DNA from 4 places in the Endozoicomonas sp. ALC013 genome. Region 1 is predicted to be linked to each of the others. Evidence: predicted binding sites of a transcription regulator. Region 1 holds the regulator's gene; each other region holds the start of a gene.
The links. The regulator LexA, encoded in region 1, represses DNA repair genes until DNA is damaged. The targets are predictions, from matches to a motif close to TACTGTNTANNTANACAGTA.

Region 1 (6,156 bases):
CTGTAGCGCTCTGACTGTTCAAGAGACGCCCAGTCAGTGTATGAGTCAGGCATCAAACCATCCGGACCGACGCCGCGTAAACCCGAGCCATCTATTTCAGCCAGTACCTCCCGCCCCCCCTGACGATTACAGATAATCAGGAGATCACAACCAGCATCCAGGGCTGCCCTGGCCCTGGCAGGATAACTGCCGGTTTTCGCCGCTCCCTCCATCGACAGGCAATCGCTGATAACCAGCCCCTCAAATGACAGCTGATTGCGTAACACCCCTTTCAGCCATTCTGAAGAATAACCCACCGGATGCCGGTCAATAGCGGGAAACAGGATATGGGCCGGCATTAATGCCTCAACCCCCTTTTGAATCATTACCCGGAAAGGCTCCAGGTCTGACTGACAGATCTCATCAAAAGTACGATCATCCAGGGGAAGGCTCACATGGGAATCAGCATCCACATTCCCATGGCCCGGAAAGTGCTTGATCACCACGGACATTCCCGCTTCATGAACCCCATCAATCCACAATGAGGCCAGGTGATTCACCTGCTCAATCGAACGCCCAAAAGCCCGATCTCCCACGATCGACGTTTTACCATGATCAATATCCAGCACAGGCCCCAGGCAAAGATCTATCCCGCAAGCCAGCAACTCAGAGGCCATCAGCCAGCCTGACTGATAAGCCAGCTGCTGATGCTGATCCGGGTCAAATGCCCCATAAGCCTGCGCCGGAGGTAGACGGGTAAAGCCATCCTTGAAGCGTTGCACACGCCCACCTTCCTGATCCACACAAATTAACAGATCCCGACGAACATTCCGGACAGAACGAACCAGGGCAATTAACTGTTCCCGACTCTGATAGTTCCTGGAAAAAAGGACAATACCCGCAACACCGGGCAGGGAAAGCAGCTGGTGTTCTTCGGCGGTCAGCTGCACTCCCTCGAGATCAATCAAAAGAACACCACGGTTCAGGCCTGTTGGCACGACTCTCTCCTCTAAAAAAAACGGTATCAGCTAAGCTGTATATCGATCCTGGTACCGGTATCTACACGGTCAAACAGATCGATAATATCTTCCCCATGCATTCGGATACATCCCCGCGAGCCGGGTTCACCCATCACTGCCGTATCCGGCGAACCGTGGATATAGATATAGCGACGCATGGTATCAACATTACCCAGCCGGTTATATCCGGGCTCCAGGCCACTGAGCCATAAAATTCTGGTTAATATCCAGTCCTTTCTTTCAGGGTACTGCTGACAAAGCCCGGGGGAATAAATCTCACCGGTAAAGCGACGTCCGACAAATACTGAATTAGTCGGCAGACCGGCACCAATTTTCGCCCGGATAACATGCTGACCAAGAGGTGTTTGCCAGCTCCCCTCCTGCTGCCCGACTCCCTTGCTGGCAGTAGACACAGAATAAACACGGCGCTTGCCGTCCTTCTCATGCAGCACCATCTCCTGACTGGCAATATGAACAGTAAGATGCATCGGTAAATCAAGCTCTGTATGGTTAAATGATCCGTCAGGTGTGCGATCTTAGACCTGCCGCCATGAAAGGCACCATCTTTCTCATGATATCTTCCAGTTCAGTCCTGACCCCATAATCGCTTTCCGCAATAGCCCTCAGTGCATCCGCTCCTGAAAGGGTAAACACAGCGGAACCCAGAATAAAATAGACGCGCCAGAACAGGTCATTCAATGGCAACTCAGGACACGCTTTTACCAGCAACTCCAGATAAGCCTGGAATACTTCCCCGTAGACGTCGCGCAAATATTTCTTCAGATGCCCCTGGCCCTGTGTGTAGGCCAGGCCAATCATCCTCATACAAACAGAGAGATCTTCAGGGCTGCGGGGTTTAACCGCCATGATCTGATCCACCAGTAAATGAAGTATTTCTTCCAGATCAAGAACGTCATTATTATCCTGATATCGCACAAGAGCCCCGGAAAGATTGCTGACAAAAGGATCAAGAAAACGGGAAAAGACCGCCTGGATCAGGGATTTTTTGGAGCCGAAGTGGTAATTAACAGCGGCCAGGTTAACACCCGCCTGACTGGTAATTGAACGCAGCGAGGTCTCTGCGAACCCATGCTCAGCAAATAACTTCTCGGCAGCGTCCAGAATCCTGTCTACTGTCGCTGACTGTGACATGTCTGTAAAACCTCCAATGTAAACATTTGTTTAAAACTAACGTTTGCCAACTGAAACATCAAGTTAGATTAATAAGACAGGGGTGGTTGCAGTCAGCAAAATACTGTATATAATTACATGTACTGTATAAAAACACAGATTTAATCATGTATAAATTGACCAAGCGCCAGACTGAGATTCTTGAACTGATCAAATCTCATATAGAAGAGACCGGTTTCCCCCCCACTCGTGCAGAAATCGCACAGACCTTCGGGTTCCGATCACCCAATGCAGCAGAAGAACATCTCAGAGCCCTCGCCCGCAAGGGAGCTATCGAGATCACCCCCGGAACCTCAAGAGGTATCCGAATCCCCGGCACTGAATCTTCCGGCCTGCCTATTGTAGGACAGGTTGCTGCAGGAAGCCCCATTCTTGCCCAGGAACATATTGAAGACCACCTGTCCATCAACCCTGATTTCTTTTCCCCCAAAGCAAACTTCATGCTTCGGGTAAAAGGGATGAGCATGAAGGATATCGGTATTCTTGACGGGGACCTTCTGGCTGTCCATAAAACATCAACCGCAGCCAATGGCCAGATTGTCGTTGCCAGAATTGACGACGAAGTAACGGTCAAACGTTTTGAACAGGTTAAAAACAGAATTTACCTGCACCCGGAAAACAAAGAATTCAAGACAATCGAAGTAGACCTCAGCGTTGATACCTTTGCTATCGAAGGACTGAGTGTGGGGGTTATCAGGAACTAGTGCGGCTAAGCGTTATTACCCGTAAACCACGTTCACCCTGAGCGGAGTCGAAGGGTGCTTGGCACGATCTATCAGAGTCCGGAGTTTCCGCCTTTAGGCCCTATGGGTCCTTCGACAAGCTTCAGGACGAACGGTATGGGCAACAGCGCTTAGCAGCACTAGACCCTGACGATCTCTGATGTAGAGGACCTGACATGCAAGCATTAACACCATCATCCAGTCAGAACGGTAACGCTCCCTGCATTGACAGTGAACCTGTCAGCTTTATTGATGAGCTGATTCTCTCAGGCCCGCCCTGGCAATCAGGACGTTTTCTGAAGACTGTTCTGTATGAGCTGGCTAACCATCAGGATCAACGCTGGCTTACCCTGATACTGTCCAGTGAACAGGCAAAAAGCACCATAAACTGGCTGAAGTCATCGGGCATCAGCAGGCAGCGCCTTCAGGTTCTCAACCCTTCCGCAGTGGCAGACCCACTGAAACTCACTCGCAAGGCACTGGCCTCAGGCACCAGCCACACCGTGGTCAGCTGGATCGAGCAGATGGATAGCATCACACTCTCTGAACTCGAGACCGCCGCTCGCTCAGGTCAATGTCAGGGACTGGCAATCAGGAACAGAGGATAACTGGAGGGTTTGTATGACAGTCAGTGAAGAACCCGGTTTTCAGGGATGTATTCTCCAGCGTCAGCTTCTGTTTTACGCCCGACTTCTTCTATGCAGGCATCCAGCATAGCCTTGGCTACCTCCACCTGATCTCCCTGGAGAAAGTCAAGCAACTCCCGGGAGAATGACATGGTAACCAGGGGCTCGGCGTTCTCCTCATCACTGCGACGCAAAACGATTTCGCCGGAAGGCAGTTCAACAATTTCAAGAAACGACGCTGACATAAATAGTGACACCGGGATTTTAGGGTTAGCGGTGAAGCATTGTGCATTAGCCAGCAGAGGCTTTCAAGATATCAGCCCTAAAGAGCTGAATATGGCTGGCAATGAACAAACCTGAAAACATCAGAAACCTACCACTCCAGGCTGAAGTTCCGACTATAGGTAACCAGCTCCTTCAAGGACTCAAGCACAGAAAGAAAGCCTTCTGACTGATCAAACCGCACACTATTGGCATTAAACAGAGGAATTTCATTCCGCTCAACACTTTTACGCTGTATAGGCATGGCACAGTCCTGATGACTTTTTAATAACGCCGACAACCAGGAATCATGTTGCTCAAGACGTTCAATGTACTGCAACTCAGTAGACACCTCTCCTTTGTGATGAACACTGTTCATTGCCTCGTCAAGAGAGGGTAGTTGATTTACCGGCAAACGGTAATTCGTCATAATTTCAGCCAGTAATGACCGGTAAGCCTGAACCATTGCATTCAGACAGGCCTCACGAAATGCCGGCTTGGCAAGATCATCAGCATCTTCCCAGGCATCCAGCAACAAACGGGCGTGAAAGAGCATTTTATTGGTATATCCCTGCCAATTGTTTGTCATAACCAACTCCATCAATCTTTCGGGAACAACTTGTGCTTTGTCGAGCTCAAAGTTTATAAGTAGCTGGCCATATGAAATCACATATTTCTGGCTACTTGGGCAGGAGCTATGCGAGGCACAACGGAGGGAGCATAGCCGTAGCTATGTGACCGGAGTTGTAACGAAGCATAGTGCCTGAACAAGGAGTCAGAAATATGTGATTTCATATGGTTAGCTACTTAACAGCCATAATACAACAGGGCTTCATAGCCCTGTCTCACGAAACTGGGGTTTGAGATCAATCTAACCGGACTGGCGCTTTTTAGACTGCTTTTCATGCCAGCGGCCATCTTCAAATACCGCACTCCAGCCCGTTGCCTTACCATCAAGCTCGGACATAACGTACTGCTGTTTGGTCTTACGGCTGTAACGAATAATTGCCGGATTGCCATCAGGGTCCTGACGGGGAGCATCCATCAGATAACCGTATTTAGGGTCGATCATGGCCTGATGGGGCAATAGCTCCGCCACCAGCGGAGCACGGGTCTCTCTGTTCTTGGGAAATTGACTGGCCGCAAGGAACAATCCGGACGCGCCATCCCTGAGCACATAATGGTCATCAACTTTTACGCACTTTAACTCAGGCATGGGCACTGGCTCCATTTTGGGTGGAGCAGGCTCACCACTTTTCAGCAACTTTCTGGTGTTCTTGCATTCACTGTTGGTACAACCAAAATATTTGCCAAAGCGCCCGGTTTTCAACTGCATTTCACTGCCGCACTTATCACAGTCAAGTACGGGGCCATCATAACCTTTTAATTTGTAACTCCCCTTCTCCACCTCAAAGCCGGAACAATCAGGGTTGTTACCACAGACGTGTAACTTTCTCTGCTCATCAATCAGATAGCTTTCCATCGCGGTAGAGCACTTGGGACAACGACGCATGGCTCGCAGGGCATTAACCTCGGCGTATTCATCATCGGCGTCTTCCACCTCTTCACCGGGAACCAGGTTAATCGTCGTTTTACAGCGTTCCTTCGGTGGCAGTGAATAACCGGAACAACCCAGAAACACCCCGGTCGATGCAGTACGAATCATCATGGGTCGATGGCAAGTAGGACACTCTATATCGGTCAGGGAGGGTTCATTTGCGCGCATCCCTCCTTCACTCTGTTCAGCCTGGGTTAACTGAAGGGTAAAGTCGGTATAAAAATCATCAAGAACCTGCTTCCAGTTTTTTTCACCTTCAGCAATATCATCGAGTTTCTCTTCCATTCTTGCCGTGAAGTGAAAGTCCATGAGCTCATTAAACGACTCATTCAGACGATCAGTGACAATATCGCCCATTTTTTCCGCATAAAAGCGGCGATTCTTCACTGAAACGTAACCACGGTCCTGAATGGTGGAAATAATCGACGCATAGGTCGACGGCCGACCAATACCCTGTTTCTCCAACTCCTTGACCAGTGCCGCTTCGCTGAAACGGGCCGGTGGGCGGGTGAACAGCTGTTTGGGGTCCAGTTTTTCCAGGGTCAGGGCTACCCCTTTTTGCAGATCCGGCAGAATCACATCTTCGCCTTTTCTGGCCAGAGGCTTTTGCACCCGGGTATAGCCATCAAACTTCAATGTCCGTCCCCTGGCTTTGAGCTGATAGCCGTTAACGTCGACGACCAGAGACGTACTGAGATACTCAGCAGGCGTCATCTGACAGGCAACGAACTGACGCCAGATCAAATCGTACAAACGCTCCGCATCCCGCTCCATTCCAGACAGATCATCAGGCTTTAACG
Region 2 (6,156 bases), on a different contig from region 1:
CCACGTCAGCTGCAACAGTTAAGCGACTACCGGCAACTCAGGGATATCGATAAAGCCGCTGACATTCTGGCTGAGGCTATTATCAACCAGCAGCGCATGCTCATTGTTGGCGACTTCGACTGTGATGGTGCCACCAGCAGTGCTCTCGCGGTTCTGGCGTTGAGAAGCATGGGTGGCCATGCTGATTTTCTGGTGCCCAACCGCTTTGACTATGGTTATGGCCTGACCCCTGAAATTGTTGAAGCCGCCCTGCCCTTTCAACCGGATGTATTAATCACCGTTGATAATGGCATCTCCAGCCTTACCGGTGTCCTGGCAGCAAAAAACAAAGGTATGAAAGTGGTGGTTACCGACCACCATCTGGCTGGTCGCGAACTGCCCGAAGCCGATGCGATCGTTAACCCTAATCAGCCAGACTGCCCGTTTCCCGGCAAAAATACCGCCGGGGTAGGCGTTATTTTCTACCTGATGTGTGCCTTGCGAACTCTGTTGCGGTCACGGGAGTATTTTCAGGGGAGCACAGAGCCCAATCTGGCCGAACTTCTCGACCTTGTTGCCCTCGGCACAGTGGCTGATGTGGTCAAGCTGGACAGCAATAACCGCATACTGGTTTTCCAGGGACTTGCCCGTATCCGCTCCGGCCGCTGCCGACCGGGTATTACAGCGCTGATTGAGGTATCCGGTAGAAATGCTGAAAAACTGGTCGCGTCTGACCTGGGCTTTGCCCTGGGTCCAAGACTTAATGCGGCTGGACGTCTGGATGATATGTCGATTGGTATCGAACTGCTCCTTTGCGACGATATAAACCGGGCAAGGGAGTTGGCCGTTGAGCTGGATGGTCTTAACCGTGACCGAAAAGCCATTGAGGGCAGCATGCACAGCCAGGCCATGGCAGAGTTGGAGAAAATCCGCTTTAACCAGCAAACAGACCTGCCATGGGGCGTCAGCTTGTTTCAGGAAAGCTGGCACCAGGGCGTGGTTGGCATTCTGGCGTCCCGGGTAAAAGAGAAACTGAACCGTCCGGTGATTGCTTTTGCTGAAGCCGATAATCCTGTGGGAGAGCCAGAACTGAAAGGCTCTGCCAGGTCGATTCAGGGACTGCACATGCGTGATGCACTGGACAGTATTGCCAGGGATAACCCCGGACTTATTATTAAATTTGGTGGTCACGCCATGGCCGCGGGGCTGTCCATACCAAAAGCAAAATTCAACGAATTTCAAACGGCTTTTGACCTTGAGGTCAGAAAACAACTGACCGCTGAAGACCTTCAGGCAGAAATGCACACTGACGGTGAACTGATGCCCGGTCAGGTAACCATGGCAACCGCCTATACCCTTCGCGAGGGCGGGCCATGGGGACAAAGTTTTCCTGAGCCCTGCTTTGATGGTCAATTCCAAATCATTCAGCAGAAACTGGTGGGAGAGAAGCACCTCAAAATGGTACTCAAGATACCCGGCAGCGAACTCTGGCTGGATGCCATTGCCTTTAATATTGACAACAGAGTGTGGCCTGATCCCAATATTCGTCAGATCAAGGCTGTCTATAAACTCGATATCAATGAATTCCGTGGTCAGCACAACTTACAACTGATGGTTGAACATTTTGAACCAGCATGAAATAGACCCATCATGATTAGCAAGCTGACAAACGTCGCTCCTTAGACCAAACTGAGCTATCAGAATCTATTCCTTATTAAGAAGAACAATGAGGTCGTTGATGACAGCTTCCAGGTGGCTACTCACGCTGATGATAATCACCTCCCTTTGCCTGCTGATTCCGGGAGTGACTCAACCCATGATGACCATCAAGGCCGATCTTGATCGTCAGGCAATGCTGAATGAGGCAAGGCATATCGTTCAGCAGCAGAACCTTCATCCTGCCATGGCGGGTCTGGCTACCCAGTTCCTTGATCGTCTGGAAGTTAAAGGGACATCCACTGTTTATGAAAAGAAGCGTTCCATTCTTGGTACCGCTGAAGACCTCTGGAGCAGTGGCTATTATTTTGTGGCAGTACTGATTGTCACCTTCAGCCTGGTGATACCGGTGATAAAACTGGGCTTCCTGTTGCTGGCTAATTTTGTCAGGGAAAACCAAATACTGCTCAGGCTGAACAGTTTACTGGGCAAATGGTCCATGGCTGATGTGTTTGCTATTGGAGTACTTATCGCCTTTCTGGCGGCCAATGCCACTGCGGCTGGACATGACGAATCCAGGCAGATTGTGCAATTTGATGCAGCATTGCACTCTGGCTTTTATTGGTTCGTGGCTTATTGTCTGGTCAGCAATATGATGGGACAGCTGGCAGAAAAAAAACGGGAGCCTAAGCCAGCCCCATAATTTTCTTTTCAAAAAGCTCCAGCTGCTCAAGCGCTCTTTCTTCACGGAGATCCACAAGCCTGACCCCTAAGCCAAGAAGCCTGACCGGACGACCTCCCCGTTCCCAGGCTCTTACCAGCAACTGAGTAAAATGCTCCTTAACACTTTCACCGGTTGTCGGCAGACTCTCCTCAAGGGTGGTCTGGGTAAAATCAGCAAACTTTACCTTAACAAAGTGCTTATGCACCTCGTATTCCTTTTCAATACGCTGGTAGCGTTCCTGAAGTTCTTCAAGCAACGGGATAACCTGTGCAGTAATATCCGCAAGCCCCGCCAGGTCTTTATCATAAGTATGCTCAACAGAAAGGGACTTCCTGCGCCGACTGGTCTGCACCTCACGATCATCCCGCCCCCGGGAAAGCTCCCACAACCGTTCACCAAAACTGCCAAACCAGCGACTTAACTCAAGAATGGAGTACTGGCGTAATTGCCCGCAGGTATTGATGCCTTTTTTATGCAGTTTCCCGGCGGTAACCCGACCTACCCCATGAATTTTTTTCACAGGCAGATCGAAAATAAAATCATCCGCCTGTTCCGGAGTGATCACAAAAAGGCCATTGGGTTTATTCCAGTCACTGGCAATCTTCGCCAGAAACTTATTGGTGGCAACGCCGGCAGAGACGGTGACATGCAATTGTTGAAAAATTTTCTGCCGGATTTCCTCGGCAATCAAGGTGGCACTGCCTCGGCAAAGATGAGTTCCGGTGACATCGAGATAGGCCTCATCCAGGGACAAAGGTTCAATTAAATCAGTATATTGGCGAAAAATGGCATGAGCTTCAGAAGACGCGGCACGATAAACAGAAAAGCGGGGAGGAATGATCTTCAGCTCCGGGCAGAGCCGCATCGCCTGGGCTGAAGACATGGCTGAATGCACACCAAATCGACGCGCCTCATAGTTACAAGTGGCAATCACCCCTCTACGATCCGGAGCCCCCCCGACAGCAACCGCCTTTCCTGACAACCTCGGATTATCACGTATTTCAATACTGGCAAAGAAGGCGTCAAAATCGATATGTATGATTTTTCTCTGGACCACCTTTTGCTCAAGAATGGCATTACTTTCCATCATGTTCCAATTAGCTCCGGGATAAGCACTGTATATACATACAGAATGCTTTTGGCAAGCAATTCCTTGCCTGTTAACCAGTCGTTAAGGCTGCATACATTCATTTTCTGTTATGAAGCTGTGCTCAAAGCGATCGCTCTTTTGATAGCTTTCAACACCGCTTCCTGTAAACGGGATAGCAAGGCACCCTCTGAACTATGCAAATCACAATTTTCAATACACCCATTGTCAGCCAGACCCTTTCTATATTCGCAAAACTGTTTCTCAAAGTGATGGGCTGGAGGATTCAGGGCAGAGCCCCACGCCTGGCCAGGTACGTGCTTGTTGGTGCTCCCCATACCAGTAACTGGGACTTTGTCTATGGCATGGCGATTGGCCTTGCTACCGGTGTACAGTGTTACTGGGTGGGCAAACACACCCTGTTCTGGGGGCCGTTCAACTGGGTTATGCGCTGGATGGGAGGGATTCCACTGGATCGGAATGGCAGATGCAGAAGAGGCAGCCTGGTAGAACAGGCGGTCTGTACTTTCAAGCAACACAGAAAGCTGGGCCTGGTGATATGCCCTGAAGGTACCCGGGCACTCGGCGAGCGGTGGCACACAGGCTTCTACCATATGGCAAAAAATGCCGGCATCCCCATTGTACTTGCCTTTCTTGATTTCAAGGACAGAACCGGAGGATTTGGTCCTGTTATCGAGCCAGGGGAGGACATCGAAAAAGACCTTTCGGAAATACAGGCATTTTACTCAGACATTTATGGCAAACATCCGGAATGCTTTAGTCCGGTATCACCAAAATGCACAAAGCAAAGCCTTCATGGGCCATACCAGGCACCGACTTCATAATGCCTGTGATTAATTTTCGCCCTGCTGAGAATGGGTGTAGTGCTTTGCAACAGGCGTTATTGAGCGCCTGTAAAGCAGTCGGGGAAATGAATGCCCTTTATCATCAGCCAACCAGATCAGCCAATTCCTTGATAGAAACCTGCTCGGCAACCACTTTAGCTGCAATTCGATCATGAAGAGCTAAAGGGGTTCTTTTAATGCCCGCAGCCCAATCATCAAATTTTTGCCATAAATAGTGTTGTGCACTGAGCTTGACTGAAAAATTTCCCGGACCATCGATGAAATGCTCGACATTATTGGATTTATTATGTTTAAAGTCATTGTAAATCAGTGGGGACAATAAAGTGCCTGCTGCCAGACCGCCGAGGATGATATTCACAGGTTCCACAACCGCAACCATAAGCCCGAAACCCACAACATATCGACAGGCAAGGTCGGTAACCCGGTTATAGATAAAATTACTCAGTATGTTTGCTGGAGTAATCGTATATTCCAGGAACGACTTGGTGTTTTCTCTCCCCGAAAGATGATCCACAGCCTTCATAAAGGGCGCATAAACACAAAAGCCGAAAACCCCACCCACCAAGGCAGATGGGAGCGCAAAGACAGTATGGCCAAAAATGCTACCAACCAGTTGTCCGAGCTGGGAAACTGCCGCAAGGGAAGAAACCGCAACCGTCTTGACTGTATTCCATCCAGGACTCTTTTCCCGGTCCTCTTTTAATTCAGCCAGGCTTTGAGCCTTTGATTCATAATCTTCAAAATATTCCTTAGTGTATTTACCCTGATCAACAGCAACTGGAACTGAAGAAAAATTGACCGAACCAACCATTTAGTGCCCTTATTTCAGTAGATATCCACTAATTATGACCGCCCCAACAGAGAATAGTTCCATCATATGAAATCGATTTACTTATACTTTAATAAACCTCTGAGTCTTTGAAGGGTTCACAGAGGTTATTTAATTGACCGATCAAACAGATAATGGCAACCTCAAAAAATGGACTACACAATAATAATTGCCGATGACCACCCCTTATTCCGGACTGCTCTCAAGTCCTCTGTTGGTCACGCACTCAAGGAACCTGTGATCCACGAAGCTGGTTCAATCGCTGAACTGCAAATGCTTCTGGACAACAATGCCTCACCGGATCTCATCTTGCTGGATCTGCACATGCCGGGAGCGCACGGGCTGTCCGGGTTGATATTTCTCAGAGGGCAATATCCGGATGTTCCTGTTGTCATTGTTTCAGCTTCTGATGACCAGCAGATCATACAGAAAACCAAAAACCATGGAGCCAGTGGCTTCATTCCAAAGTCTACGCCGCTGGATGTCCTGAAAGTCGCCATTATCAAAGTTCTGGATGGAGAAAACTGGTGGCCTGATAATTTCCAACCTGTCGAATCCCGGCAAAGCAGTGATATGGAAGCCAGACTGGCAACCCTGACACCACAGCAGTTCAGGGTTCTGGGCATGATCAGTGAAGGCCTGTTGAATAAGCAGATTGCCTATGACCTGAATGTTTCGGAAGCGACGATCAAGGCCCATGTGACCGCCATTTTCAAAAAACTGGGGGTCAGAAGCAGGACCCAGGCGGTGATCGCCATCAAAGCGCTGGAAATTGAGATGCCCGGGCAGGATCCGGAAGATCATAAAACCGAAGACTAAACCGTTTCTAACGGGTGTTTTTCAACGTCATAACGGTTCAGAATGGCCCTCATGGAGGCTGGCTTGACGGGCTTTTTCAAATAGCTGATATTCAGCTCCCGGCATCGTTGCCGCAGTTCATCCTGTTGATTCGCGGTGACCAGAACAGCACCTGTTTGATAACCTGACCTTTTACGGATACGTTCTATCAACTCAA
Region 3 (6,156 bases), on a different contig from region 1:
TTGATGAAGAGCAGCTGATGGACGCAGCCCTGGAAGCCGGTGCTGAAGATGTCGTCACTAATGATGATGGCTCAGTAGAAGTGCTGACCGAGTGGACTGAGTTTATGGCCGTCAAGGATGCTCTGGAAGCGGCCGGGCTCACTCCTGCCGGTGGTGAAGTCGCCATGATCGCTTCTACCCAGACAGAGCTTGATCTGGCAGGTGCCGAGAAAGTCATGAAACTGATTGATCGTCTGGAAGATCTGGATGATGTTCAGAATGTCTATACCAATGCGGACATTTCTGCAGAAATCATGGAGCAACTGGGCTGAGTTCTGGTCTGGATTGTGTTAACTGAAAGCCCGGATTGCTCCGGGTTTTACAGACTCGTTTCCACGGTCCGTGGCTGTCGCGAAAGCCTTACAAGCATTGGAACCACAAAGGACACAGTGTGACACGGGGGCAGAGTCGCTCTGCTCATAACTGCAACTGAGATGGAGGTGAGCACTACGGAAAAGGCGCAGCTTGACTGCGTCAGGTGTGAGATCAGGAGATGAACGCAAGTAAACCACTGATGACGCCTCGCAACGTGGTCCGATGGCATCAAAAACGAGGGGTGTGTTCATCTGTTGGGTTTTGTTTTACATCAAACTCCGGTCATTATCCCCATAATGAGTTTTTACTGGCTTTTTTTCTCTTCCTTTTTCTCTTTTTTGGTTTACCTGTTTGTTCTTCTAAATATTCTTCTGCGGTAAAGTAACAGTCATCTGAGAATTGCTCTCCTTCATCGGCAGTAACGTATGCCTCATCGTCTGTCCCCCCGCCGCTATTAAGTGACACAGAGCCATGGGGCTCTGGCAGGACTGCTAACTTTGTCTTTATTTGATCAATAACGATTTTCATTGAATTCTGGTTATCAAGCTTGTTCACCGGGATTTCAATGACATCAAATCCCAGTTTTTGCAGCAGGGCGATTTTAAGCAAAGTCGAACCATTCCTGGTTTTGAAATCACCACTCACGTAATGAAAAGGTCCCTGAACATCGATAACCATGTTGTAATCTGGCAGTCGCAGGTCAACCGGAGGTAATGAGTTCAGACTCTTTTCTTCTTCAATCTTCAACGACGGAAAGCTTGATTGGAGGTGATCGCGGAAGGTGGATTGAGATTGTGAAATGATTGTTCGGTAATGGGGGACCACCGGACACGTTCTCCCTAGCCAACTTGCAGCCATGGCAATGATGTATTGATCATCTGTATTGCCTGATGATGTATTTTCCAGGCGAGAAAATAGTTCACCTATGTGCTTTTCAAGCGAGTTTTTATCACTGCAACCTCTGTCCAGATAAAATCTGGCACAGAATGCCATTACTCCCCAGAGAGACATCAATATACCCTGCTCAGAGAGCTGAGGGTTTTCACTGATTCTCTCGACAAGAGAATCGAACGTTGATTTAACCGCGTTCAGCTCAATAGCCTCACCCAGTTTTGCCAGGGACCACAGCAGGTTGGCGACTTCCTGTGGCTTGAAATGGTCTTTCTCTTCCTTTGATTCGGCTTTGATTTTCACATGTGGCAATAGTGCGACCACGGCCTCTTTGAGTTTCGGTGTTTGCTCCAGCTCCAGCACCAGCCCATTGTCCGCCAGTTTCGCCAAGGCCCACAGCAAGTTGGCGACAGCCTGTGGCTTGAATTGGTCTTTCTCTTCTTTTGATTCGGCCTTGGTTTCCACATGGGGCAACAGCGCGGCCACGGCCCCTTTCAGCTTCGGTGTCTTCTCCAGCTCCAGGCCATTGTCCACCAGTTTCGCCACGGCCCATAGCAGGTTGGCGACATCCTGTGGCTTGAAGAGGTCTTTACCTTCTTTTGTTTCGGCTTTGGTTTTCACGTGGCGCAAAAGTGCGGCCACGGCCTCTATGAGCTTCGGTACCTTCTCCAGCTCCAGCCCGTTGTCCACCAGTTTCGCCACGGCCCATAGCAGGTTGGCGACATCCTGTGGCTTGAAGAGGTCTTTATCTTCTTTTGTTTCGGCTTTGGTTTTCACGTGGCGCAAAAGTGCAGCCACGGCCTCTATGAGCTTCGGTACCTTCTCCAGCTCCAGCCCGTTGTCCACCAGTTTCGTCACCGCCCACAACAGGTTGGCGACCTCCTGTGGCTTGAAGTGTTCTTTCTTTTCTTTTGATTCGGCTTTGGTTTTCACATGGGGCAACAGCGCGGCCACGGCCTCTTTGAGCTTCGGTGTCTTCTCCAGCTCCAGCCCGTTGTCCACCAGTTTCGCCAAAGACCACAGCAGGTTTGCGATATGCTGAGGAGTGAAGCGGTCTTTCTCTTTTTTTGATTCGGCTTTGGTTTTCACATGGGGCAACAACGCGGCTACGGCCTCTTTGAGCTTCGGTGTTTTCTCCAGCTTGAGCCCGTTTTCCACCAGTTTCGCCACGGCCCACAGCAGGTTGGCGATATGCTGAGGAATAAAGTGGTCTTTCTCGTCTTTTGCTTCGGCTTTTTTGGTTTTCACATGGGGCAACAGCGCGGCCACGGCCTCTTTGAGCTTTGGTGTTTTCTCCATCTCCAGCCCGTTGTCTACCAGTTTCGCCACGGACCACAGCAGGTTGGTGATACCTTGAGCGATGAAGTGGTCTTTCTCGTCTTTTGATTCGGCTTTGGTTTTCACATGGGGCAACAGAGCGGCCACGGCCTCTTTGAGCTTCGGTGTTTTCTCCAGCTCCAGCCCGTTGTCCACCAGTTTCGCCACAGACCACAGCAGGTTGGCGATACCTTGAGTGTTGAAGTGGTCTTTCTCGTCTTTTGATTCGGCTTTGGTTTTCACATGGGGCAACAGCGCGGCTACGGCCTCTTTGAGCTTCGCTGTCTTCTCCAGCCCGTTGTCCACCAGTTTCGCCACAGACCACAGTAGGTTGGCGATACCTTGTGTATCAATAGTTCTGACTTCAGGTTTTTGGTTGCACTGTATTATTACTGCATCAAGTAAAGTTGACAGTAAAGCAGCTTGAGTTTCCTTTCCCAACTCATCCATGTATTTATGAGGGGTCAAAACACCCGCTGAAGTAAAGGAATGAAGCGTTGTCGTCAGGCTTCGCCAGGTCCACCCGGGTGTCGCTTTAAAATCGTGCAACAATGGTATCAGTTGGCTTTGTTCACTATGATTTAAAGGTCGTTTTGACCCTAATGTGTATTGTTTAATTGAACTGGCAAATTGACTGTGTTTTCTACCATCATAGCGATCACCATAACGAGCAGATATCCTCACCAGGCAACTCATTTTTTCGTGTGTAATGAGAGCATTAAAATCATAAACAGGTTTTACTGAATGTCTTGGTGGATAGTGAGAAGAGCATGCGTCAGAAGTATGATAAAATTCATTACACCTTGAGATATAGGGGGGTGGAGTATTCACCTGTCTGACTGTGTCATGCCGATATCGCCCACTCCTTGAAGCATTGGTATGACCATCCGGTGGTTTATAATCATTACCTGATGTCGTGTATTTCCAACTTATACCAGCAGTGCCTCTATCCATAATTATATTTCATTAATTCATAAAAAATATGAAAAGTGTACACTGTTCTGTTTATAGTTCATCTTGCTGAAATGTCTATAAACTCTGGTTTAATTGGTGCTTGCGACGAATTTTATAGATTAAATTCGAAACTTGTCTTTATTTGATCAACAATGGGTTTTTTAGACCAATTTGCTGCCGCCGCAGTAGGGCAGTTTATTCTCGGACAGCCCCCCGGGAGCCCTGATAAAAAAGGCTGAAACCAATGACAAAGAGGAAGATGAGGCATACCGACAGGAGACCGGATACGGTATCCCGGGAGATCTGAAGTTCAAACAGCAGCGGTTGGAAAAAATCCAGAAGGCCAAAAAAAACCTTGAAGAACGAGAGCTGGCACTGAATCCGGACAAGCCAATAGACGACAAAAAAATAACTCAGTTTTGCCGACCCCCATGCCCGGATGAGGCAGGTATTGACGCCTGTGTGGCGACTGATAGTAAGGAAAACCATCGAAAGAACTGCTGGAAAACTCAGACAGGAAGTTTGTCAAAGCCGATTTTATTTATAACTCGGCCAGCACAGACAAAACAATTATCAGGGAGCCTTAGGCTTCCATTAAAGATTAAAGGCCAGTGTGATTAGAAACAGCACCAGAGTGACACTGGCAATGATCAGTAATGTTTTCATTTGATGGTTCATCTGGCAGGCTGGCTCCCCAAAACTCATGTTCAAGGGTAAGTCGCAACTGCTGAGTTTCGTAGCCTGTTTTGGTAATGCCGTGTTTCAAAATTGTAATGCTGGAAACGTGTATGTATATACAGTATTCTTTTTAACGACAGGTTTGGAACAGAAATGGAATGGCCATATTGTTGGGGATTGATCCCGGGTCCAGGATTACCGGGTATGGAATCATTGAGGAAATTGGCTCCCAATGTAAATACGTAGCATCCGGCTGTATCCGAATTCAGGATGGGCCACTGCCAGAAAGACTTGCCCAAATTTTTCAGGGTATCAATACGGTGATTGAAATGTACAGTCCGCAATCTGTCGGTATTGAGCAGGTGTTTATGGCACGCAATGCCGACTCTGCCCTGAAGCTTGGGCAGGCCCGTGGTGCGGCGATTGTTGCCGCGGTAAATCATGGGCTTGAAGTTGCAGAGTACTCGGCACGACAGGTGAAACAGGCGGTGGTGGGTAAGGGCTCTGCGGAAAAGTCCCAGGTACAGCACATGATTACTTCAATTCTGAAGCTGGATAAAACCCCTCAGGCCGATGCCGCTGATGCGTTAGCAGTGGCATTGTGCCACTCCCACACACGGGCAAGCCTGGTGCGAATGGCCGGAGCAACGGGCAGAAGAAATCGTCGGTTATTAAGTAGTTAAGTCGTTAGAAGAGATACTGAATATGATAGGCAGACTTCGCGGTATTTTGCTGGAAAAAAAAGCCCCATACCTGCTGATTGAGGCTGGTGGGGTGGGCTATGAAGTTGAAGCGCCGATGTCGGTGTTTTACCGTCTGCCAGAGGTTGGTGTTGAGACAACGCTTTATACGCACTTTGTCGTTAGAGAAGATGCACAGCTGCTCTATGGCTTTAGCGACGCCCGGGAGAGAGAGCTTTTCCGTACTCTGATTAAAGTGAATGGAGTGGGTCCGAAACTGGGCCTGACACTGCTCTCCGGAATAGAAGCGTCTGTATTTGTACGTTGTATCCATGATGGCGACAGTTCTACCCTGGTGAAATTACCCGGGGTTGGCAAGAAAACCGCGGAACGCCTGATCGTGGAGTTAAAAGACAAACTGTCAACATGGGATAGCTCTGCTGCGCAATTTGATGGTTTGACTGGAACGCCCCTGGGGCAGGCCCTGGAAAAACAGGCCGCGGATACTGAACAGGAAGCCGTCAGTGCCCTGGTTGCCCTGGGCTATAAGCCTCAGGAAGCCAGCAAGGTGATTGGGCGGATTAAAGTAGAAGGTCTGTCCAGTGAAGAACTGATCAGGCAGGCATTAAGAAGTATGATTTAACATCATTCCCGGAAAAAATTATGATTGAAGCGGATCGCTTAATATCAGCCAGTGAGCGCCCGAGTGAAGAGGCCCAGGATCGGGCCATTCGACCTGTCCGGTTGCGTGAGTACACCGGGCAGCCAAAAGTCAGGGAGCAGATGGAGATATTTATCCAGGCGGCCCGAAAGCGTGGTGATGCTTTGGATCATACGTTGATATTTGGTCCGCCCGGGCTGGGCAAGACAACGCTTTCCCATATTGTTGCCAATGAAATGGGCAGTAATATCCGTTCGACTTCCGGGCCAGTGATTGAAAAAGCCGGAGACCTTGCCGCCCTGCTCACGAACCTTGAGCCTAATGACATCCTGTTTATTGATGAGATCCATCGTCTCAGCCCGGCCGTTGAAGAAGTGCTCTATCCGGCCATGGAAGATTATCAATTGGATATTATGATTGGTGAAGGCCCAGCGGCACGTTCGATCAAACTGGATCTGCCACCCTTTACCCTGGTCGGCGCGACCACCCGAGCAGGGCTGCTGACTTCACCTTTAAGGGATCGGTTTGGCATTGTTCAGCGGCTTGAGTTCTACAATGTGGCGGATCTCAGTGCCATTGTGCTCCGTTCTGCTGGTATTCTCGGAGTGCCGATGAATAGCG
Region 4 (6,156 bases), on a different contig from region 1:
CAAGAGTTAACCTCTAACCTGTGAGATCACTTGCCCCCTCTGCTTCTGCCGAGGGGGAATTCATTTTTTCTTCAATTGGTTAGTGAAATTAATCAGAACGGATAGATCAACATTCGTTTCGTAATTGATCCCTTGATTTTTGTGCCAAACCAGATAGTTAAACGTAACTATCCAATCAAAAACTCCGTCAAGAGCAAAACGATGGAACTAACATAATAAAAAAATGTCTATATAAAGACTTTCAATCAAAAGGAATCAAGCAAATGGAAATAAGAGCCAGAATCGGTCAACTTGTCCGCTTACGAGCCGGTGGTCCCGTACTGTGTGTTACGTGCGAATACCCTATGGCTGATGGATCTTATAGCTATACCTGCCAGTGGTTTGAAGATGACAGACTGAGAGATTACACCTTTCCAATCGTAGCCCTTGAACCGGTGGAAGGTGAGTTTGAAGCCAGTATTAAGGGTCAGCCCGGCACCGAAGTGGAAATAGAAGCAGAAGCAGAAGTAGATACAGAAGCGGAAGCAGAAGAGGGCGATAAGGGTAAAAACTATCACTAATACTCATTCAAGAATAAACGATGGAACTAATATGATTAAACAATGTCTATTAAAAAAACTATCAAACTTGCATAAGGATTCAAAGATATGGAAATAAGAGCAAAAATCGGTCAACTCGTCCGCCTGAGAGCCGGTGGCCCAGTACTTTGCGTTACCTATGAATACCCGATGGAGGATGGTACTTATAGTTACTGCTGCGAGTGGTTCGAATATGAAAAACTCAGACACTCAACCTTTCCAATCGTAGCCCTTGAGCCCGTGGAAGGTGATTTTGAAATTGATATTGAGGTTCAGCTCGACCCTGAAGCAAAGACAAAGGCTGATGCAGAGACAGAACCAGAATCAGAATCAGATAATGAAGCAGACAAAAAAGGTGGCAAACCAGGTAAAAATTTTCATTAACTCCGCCACATCCAAACCTGTGAGGTTGCTTTAATTCATTTAAAGCAACTTTACCGGAAGCATTTATACGGCTTGCACCTGAGCCTGAAACAGCATCTCCTGGGCATGACTCAATGTTGGTGCGGTCAGCTCAACACCTCCCAGCATTCGGGCAATTTCGTGTACGCGATGTTCACCATCCAGCTCGAGAATACGGGTGCTGGACGCCTTACGACTGACTTTTTTACTAACGTGCAGATGCTGATGGGCCTGGGATGCCACCTGGGGCTGATGGGTAACACACAGCACCTGCCCTTTTTTACCCACTTCTCTCAACATACTGCCCACAATTTCTGCTGTGCCGCCGCCAATACCGACATCCACCTCATCAAACACCAGCGTTGGCGTTGATGTGGTTTGTGCAATAATCACCTGAATGGCCAGACTGATACGGGAAAGCTCTCCACCGGAAGCCACTTTGGCCAGGGCGCGCGGAGGTTGCCCCGGGTTGGTGGTCACCAGAAACTCGATGAATTCAAAGCCCTGAGAGGCAACCGTGCGATCAGGAATGTCTGTCAGCTCGACACAGAACTTACCTTTGGGCATACCCAGCAAGGCAATGCGTTCAGACACCTGTTGTTCCAGTTTGCGCGCAGCGGCCCTACGTCTGGCAGACAGTTTTTCGGCTAACTGATTGTGTTTTTTCTGCTGCTGTTCCAGGGACAGTTCAAGGTCGGCGACCTGTTCATCATGACACTGAACTTTTTCCAGCTCTTCGCTGATCTGCTGTTGTTTTTCCAGCAACGCTTCCGGCTGGATACGGTGTTTGCGGGCCAGATCAAAAATAGCACTGAGCCGGTCTTCGATTTCCCGGGCCCTTTGCGGATCGGCATCAAAGTGATCAATAAAATGATTCAGCTCGCCAACCGCTTCCTCCACCTGAATCTGCGCGGATGACAGCATCTCCAGAGAGTTATTGATGGCGGCATGCTCAAGCTGCAGTTCACTGAGGCGGTGCAGGCAAAAAGAGAGCTGCTGCAGCAAATTATCACCATCATCACTGGTACAAACCCGGGTGATCTGATGGCAGGCCGATAAGGTTGCACCGGCCTGGGATTGGTGGCGATGCTCCTGCTCCAACTGCTCAACCTCCCCGGGCTGAAGGTTTAACTGCTCCAACTCATGCAACTGATAACTCAGCAATTGAACCCGCTCTTCCCGGTCCTGCTGATCGGACAATAAAGCATGCAATTGCGCAGAGGTCTGGCGGTAATCTGCGGCCATATCCGCTACTTCCCGGGACAGCGCCAGCGAGCCGGAAAACTCATCCAGCAGCTCAGCGTGATTGCTCTTTTTCAACAATGATTGGTGGGCATGCTGGCTGTGAATATCGATTAACAGCTCCCCCAGCCCCTTCAACTCGGCAAGTGTGACCGGGATACCATTGATATAGCCCCGGGAGCGACCTTCACGGGTAACCACCCGGCGCAAAATACATTCGTTCGCCGAGGATTCGGAACCGCCAGCATGCTCACCGTCATAATCTCGCTCCTGCAACCACTCTATTGCGGCAGGTATGCGCTGAAGGTCAAAGCAGGCGCGGATATCGGCCCGATCAGCGCCATCACGCACACAGTCGCTGCCCGCCCGGCCTCCCAGGGCCAGCCCGAGGGCATCCAGCATAATGGATTTACCGGCACCGGTTTCCCCGGTGATGGCGGTCATCCCGGGATTGATGTCCAGGTTAAGGTGGTCAACGATGGCATAGTTGCTGATGGAAATTTGGTTCAGCATGGCAGCTCTCACGATCCCAATTGCATATCGGGTTACTGTTTATTTATACAGTAAACTTAAAACCCGAATTGGTAAAGCAAATTTCCCCTTGAATAAGCTGCCATGAACCCCATATTAGGCTATCACTTAATATTTACTTTTGCCGGGGCCCTACGGAAGCAATACGGCCCATAACACGAAGACACGTTCCAGCCAGCATTTCAGGCTGGATTGACATCCGGAGAAACGTTGGAATGACTGTAGAAAACACCAAAGCAGAAGATCAGGCCGAGCAACCTGAAGCCAACGAAACTGAAATTTCTGCTGACGCTGAGGCAGCCGTTGACCCGATTCTGGAAGAGGCGGCTGATTCAGAAGATCAAGCCGAAGAGCAGGCCAACGACGATAGCGCCAGACGAATCGAAGAACTCGAAGAGCAGCTAGCCCAGGCTAAAGACCAGGCGCTGCGCGCTCATGCCGAAGCCATGAACACCAAGCGCCGCGCAGAGCAGGACGTTGAAAAAGCCCACAAATTTGCCCTGGAGAAGTTCGTCAACGAACTGATCCCTGTGGTTGAGAGCCTGGAAAAAGGTATTGAAAGCGCAGAACAGGGTGAAGGTCAGCACGAGACCATGCTCGAAGGCATGCGCCTGACCCACAAGCAGCTGCTGGATGCCCTGGCAAAATTCAGTGTTGAGCAGGTTAACCCTGAAGGCCAGCCGTTCGACCCGAACTTCCATCAGGCCATTTCCATGGTGCCCAACCCGGATATGGAACCCAACACCGTGATGAATGTCTTCCAAAAAGGCTACACACTGCACGGTCGTGTTATCCGTCCGGCCATGGTGGTGGTTTCCAAAGCGGCTTAACCAAAGAGGGGCTCCGGGAGGCTGATCGAGAATCTTGCAAGAGCCCCTTGAAAAAGCAAAGACCGCTCCCATATAGCAAACCAAGATCGTGGTAATCACCACCTAAACGCTGTTTCACCAGACTCAACATCGGTTGAAAGCATTGGGCAGCGAACAAAGATTTCAAAGTTTTCCGCCCTGATTACGGGCAATGGAGAGACTCAAAATGAGTAAAGGCAGAATCATTGGTATTGACCTGGGTACCACCAACTCCTGTGTGGCGATCCTGGACGGCGATAAATCCAAAGTCATCGAAAACGCTGAAGGCGCACGTACCACCCCTTCCATCATCGCCTACACCGACGACGGTGAGATTCTGGTAGGCCAGCCAGCCAAGCGCCAGGCGGTTACCAACCCCGACAACACCCTGTTCGCCATCAAGCGTCTGATCGGCCGTCGCTTTAAAGACGACGTCGTTCAAAAAGACATCAAGATGGTTCCGTACAAAATCATCGAAGCGGACAACGGCGATGCATGGGTTGAGGTTAAAAGTGACAAGAAAGCACCGCCTCAGATCTCTGCCGAAATCCTGAAGAAGATGAAGAAAACCGCTGAAGACTATCTGGGCGAGTCAGTAACTGAAGCGGTTATTACCGTTCCTGCCTACTTCAACGATTCCCAGCGTCAGGCTACCAAAGACGCAGGCCGTATCGCGGGTCTGGAGGTCAAGCGGATCATCAACGAGCCAACCGCTGCGGCGCTGGCTTACGGCATGGACAAGAAAAAAGGCGACCAGACCATCGCCGTTTATGACCTGGGTGGCGGTACTTTCGACGTATCCATCATCGAGATCGCTGACGTAGATGGCGAGCACCAGTTTGAAGTACTGGCCACCAACGGTGACACCTTCCTGGGTGGTGAAGACTTCGACCTGCGCCTGATCGAATACCTTGCCGACGAATTCAAAAAAGACCAGGGCATCGACCTGAAAGGCGACCCACTGGCCATGCAGCGTCTGAAAGAAGCCGCTGAGAAAGCCAAGATTGAACTGTCTTCTACTCAGCAGACAGACGTCAACCTGCCTTACATCACTGCCGATGCCACCGGTCCCAAGCACCTGAACGTTAAAGTCAGCCGTGCCAAGCTGGAATCCCTGGTAGAAGACCTGGTTGCCCGTTCTCTGGAGCCATGCCGCATCGCGGTCAAGGACTCTGACCTGGACCTGTCTGACATCGACGAAGTTATCCTGGTGGGTGGTCAGACCCGTATGCCACTGGTTCAGCAGAAAGTGGCCGAGTTCTTTGGTAAAGAGCCTCGCAAGGACGTTAACCCTGACGAAGCGGTGGCCATGGGTGCTTCCATCCAGGCTGCGGTTCTGGCCGGTGACGTCAAAGACGTTCTGCTGCTGGACGTTACTCCGCTGACCCTGGGTATCGAAACCATGGGCGGCGTAATGACGCCACTGATCGAAAAGAACACCACCATCCCGACCAAAAAGTCCCAGGTGTTCTCTACGGCCGACGACAACCAGGGCGCAGTCACCATTCACGTGTTGCAAGGTGAGCGCAAGCAGGCGACTCACAACAAGTCCCTTGGCCGTTTCGACCTGGCAGACATTCCGCCAGCACCTCGCGGCATGCCACAGATCGAAGTCAGCTTCGACCTGGATGCCAACGGTATTTTGAATGTTTCGGCAAAAGACAAGGCAACTGGCAAAGAACAGTCTATTGTGATCAAGGCATCTTCCGGTCTGTCGGACGAAGAGATCGATCAAATGGTCAAGGATGCTGAAGCCAACGCAGCAGACGACAAGAAGTTCGAAGAGCTGGCGGCGGCCCGTAACCAGGCTGACAGTCTGGCGCACGCAACCCGCAAGACGCTGGAAGAAGCCGGTGACAAGGCCACTGAAGAAGAGAAGGCGGCCATCACCAAGGCGATCGAAGACGTTGAAGCCGCGGTCAAAGGTGACGATAAGGAAGAGATCGAAGCCAAGACCAAGGCACTGTCTGAAGCCTCTGCCGGTCTGGCCCAGAAGATGTATGCTGAAGCTCAGCAGCAGGGCGAAGCCCAGGCTGATGCCGGTGCCGACCAAAAGGCGGATGCAGCTGACGACGCCGTTGACGCTGAGTTTGAAGAAGTAAAAGATGACAAGAAGTAAGACCAACTCGATCATCAATGACTGATGATAAGGTCACAACGCGGGATTCATTCCCGCGTTGTCGTATATATCAAAATGATGGCTTTGTCAGACTTGACCATGAATCCAGTTAGCTCTGTGTTTTCATGCTCGACTGGTGAATGCAGGTAGCTCAGGGTTTTTCTGATGTCAAAACGCGACTACTACGAAGTGCTGGGTGTAGAAAGGAGCGCTTCAGACAAGGACATAAAAAAGGCCTATCGTCGTATGGCCATGAAATATCACCCCGACCGTAACCCGGGTGATAAAGCAGCGGAAGAGAGCTTCAAGGAAATCAACGAAGCCTTTGAAATTCTTTCCGACAGCGAGAAAAAAGCGGCCTACGATCAGTACGGCCACGCCGGTGTTGACCCGAACATGGGTGGCATGGGCGGTGCTGGCGGTTTTGCCGGTGGTA

Region 2: the regulator LexA is predicted to act here: its motif matches at 3,473-3,492, upstream of dinB (DNA polymerase IV).
Region 3: the regulator LexA is predicted to act here: its motif matches at 4,299-4,318, upstream of ruvC (crossover junction endodeoxyribonuclease RuvC).
Region 4: the regulator LexA is predicted to act here: its motif matches at 2,769-2,788, upstream of recN (DNA repair protein RecN).

Annotation. Positions count from the first base shown of each region.
Region 1 covers NZ_JBLYNS010000044.1:21,925-28,080, forward strand. Annotated here, with positions in the region: gene nagZ (beta-N-acetylhexosaminidase) at 1-977, opposite strand, end outside; gene ACO6V1_RS10345 (L,D-transpeptidase family protein) at 1,004-1,486, opposite strand; gene ACO6V1_RS10350 (TetR/AcrR family transcriptional regulator) at 1,521-2,150, opposite strand; gene lexA (transcriptional repressor LexA) at 2,297-2,893, shown strand; gene ACO6V1_RS10360 (hypothetical protein) at 3,088-3,519, shown strand; gene ACO6V1_RS10365 (hypothetical protein) at 3,540-3,782, opposite strand; gene ACO6V1_RS10370 (DUF6586 family protein) at 3,911-4,387, opposite strand; gene topA (type I DNA topoisomerase) at 4,670-6,156, opposite strand, start outside.
Region 2 covers NZ_JBLYNS010000004.1:58,588-64,743, reverse strand. Annotated here, with positions in the region: gene recJ (single-stranded-DNA-specific exonuclease RecJ) at 1-1,617, shown strand, start outside; gene ACO6V1_RS01875 (paraquat-inducible protein A) at 1,718-2,338, shown strand; gene dinB (DNA polymerase IV) at 2,322-3,449, opposite strand; gene ACO6V1_RS01865 (lysophospholipid acyltransferase family protein) at 3,644-4,291, shown strand; gene ACO6V1_RS01860 (hypothetical protein) at 4,395-5,123, opposite strand; gene ACO6V1_RS01855 (response regulator) at 5,292-5,960, shown strand; gene ACO6V1_RS01850 (PAS domain-containing hybrid sensor histidine kinase/response regulator) at 5,957-6,156, opposite strand, start outside.
Region 3 covers NZ_JBLYNS010000020.1:22,965-29,120, reverse strand. Annotated here, with positions in the region: gene ACO6V1_RS06230 (YebC/PmpR family DNA-binding transcriptional regulator) at 1-311, shown strand, start outside; gene ACO6V1_RS06225 (DUF1601 domain-containing protein) at 640-3,516, opposite strand; gene ACO6V1_RS06220 (hypothetical protein) at 3,712-4,005, opposite strand; gene ruvC (crossover junction endodeoxyribonuclease RuvC) at 4,353-4,877, shown strand; gene ruvA (Holliday junction branch migration protein RuvA) at 4,900-5,517, shown strand; gene ruvB (Holliday junction branch migration DNA helicase RuvB) at 5,538-6,156, shown strand, end outside.
Region 4 covers NZ_JBLYNS010000003.1:50,211-56,366, reverse strand. Annotated here, with positions in the region: gene ACO6V1_RS01325 (DUF2158 domain-containing protein) at 264-560, shown strand; gene ACO6V1_RS01320 (DUF2158 domain-containing protein) at 648-962, shown strand; gene recN (DNA repair protein RecN) at 1,026-2,735, opposite strand; gene grpE (nucleotide exchange factor GrpE) at 2,969-3,583, shown strand; gene dnaK (molecular chaperone DnaK) at 3,789-5,720, shown strand; gene dnaJ (molecular chaperone DnaJ) at 5,886-6,156, shown strand, end outside.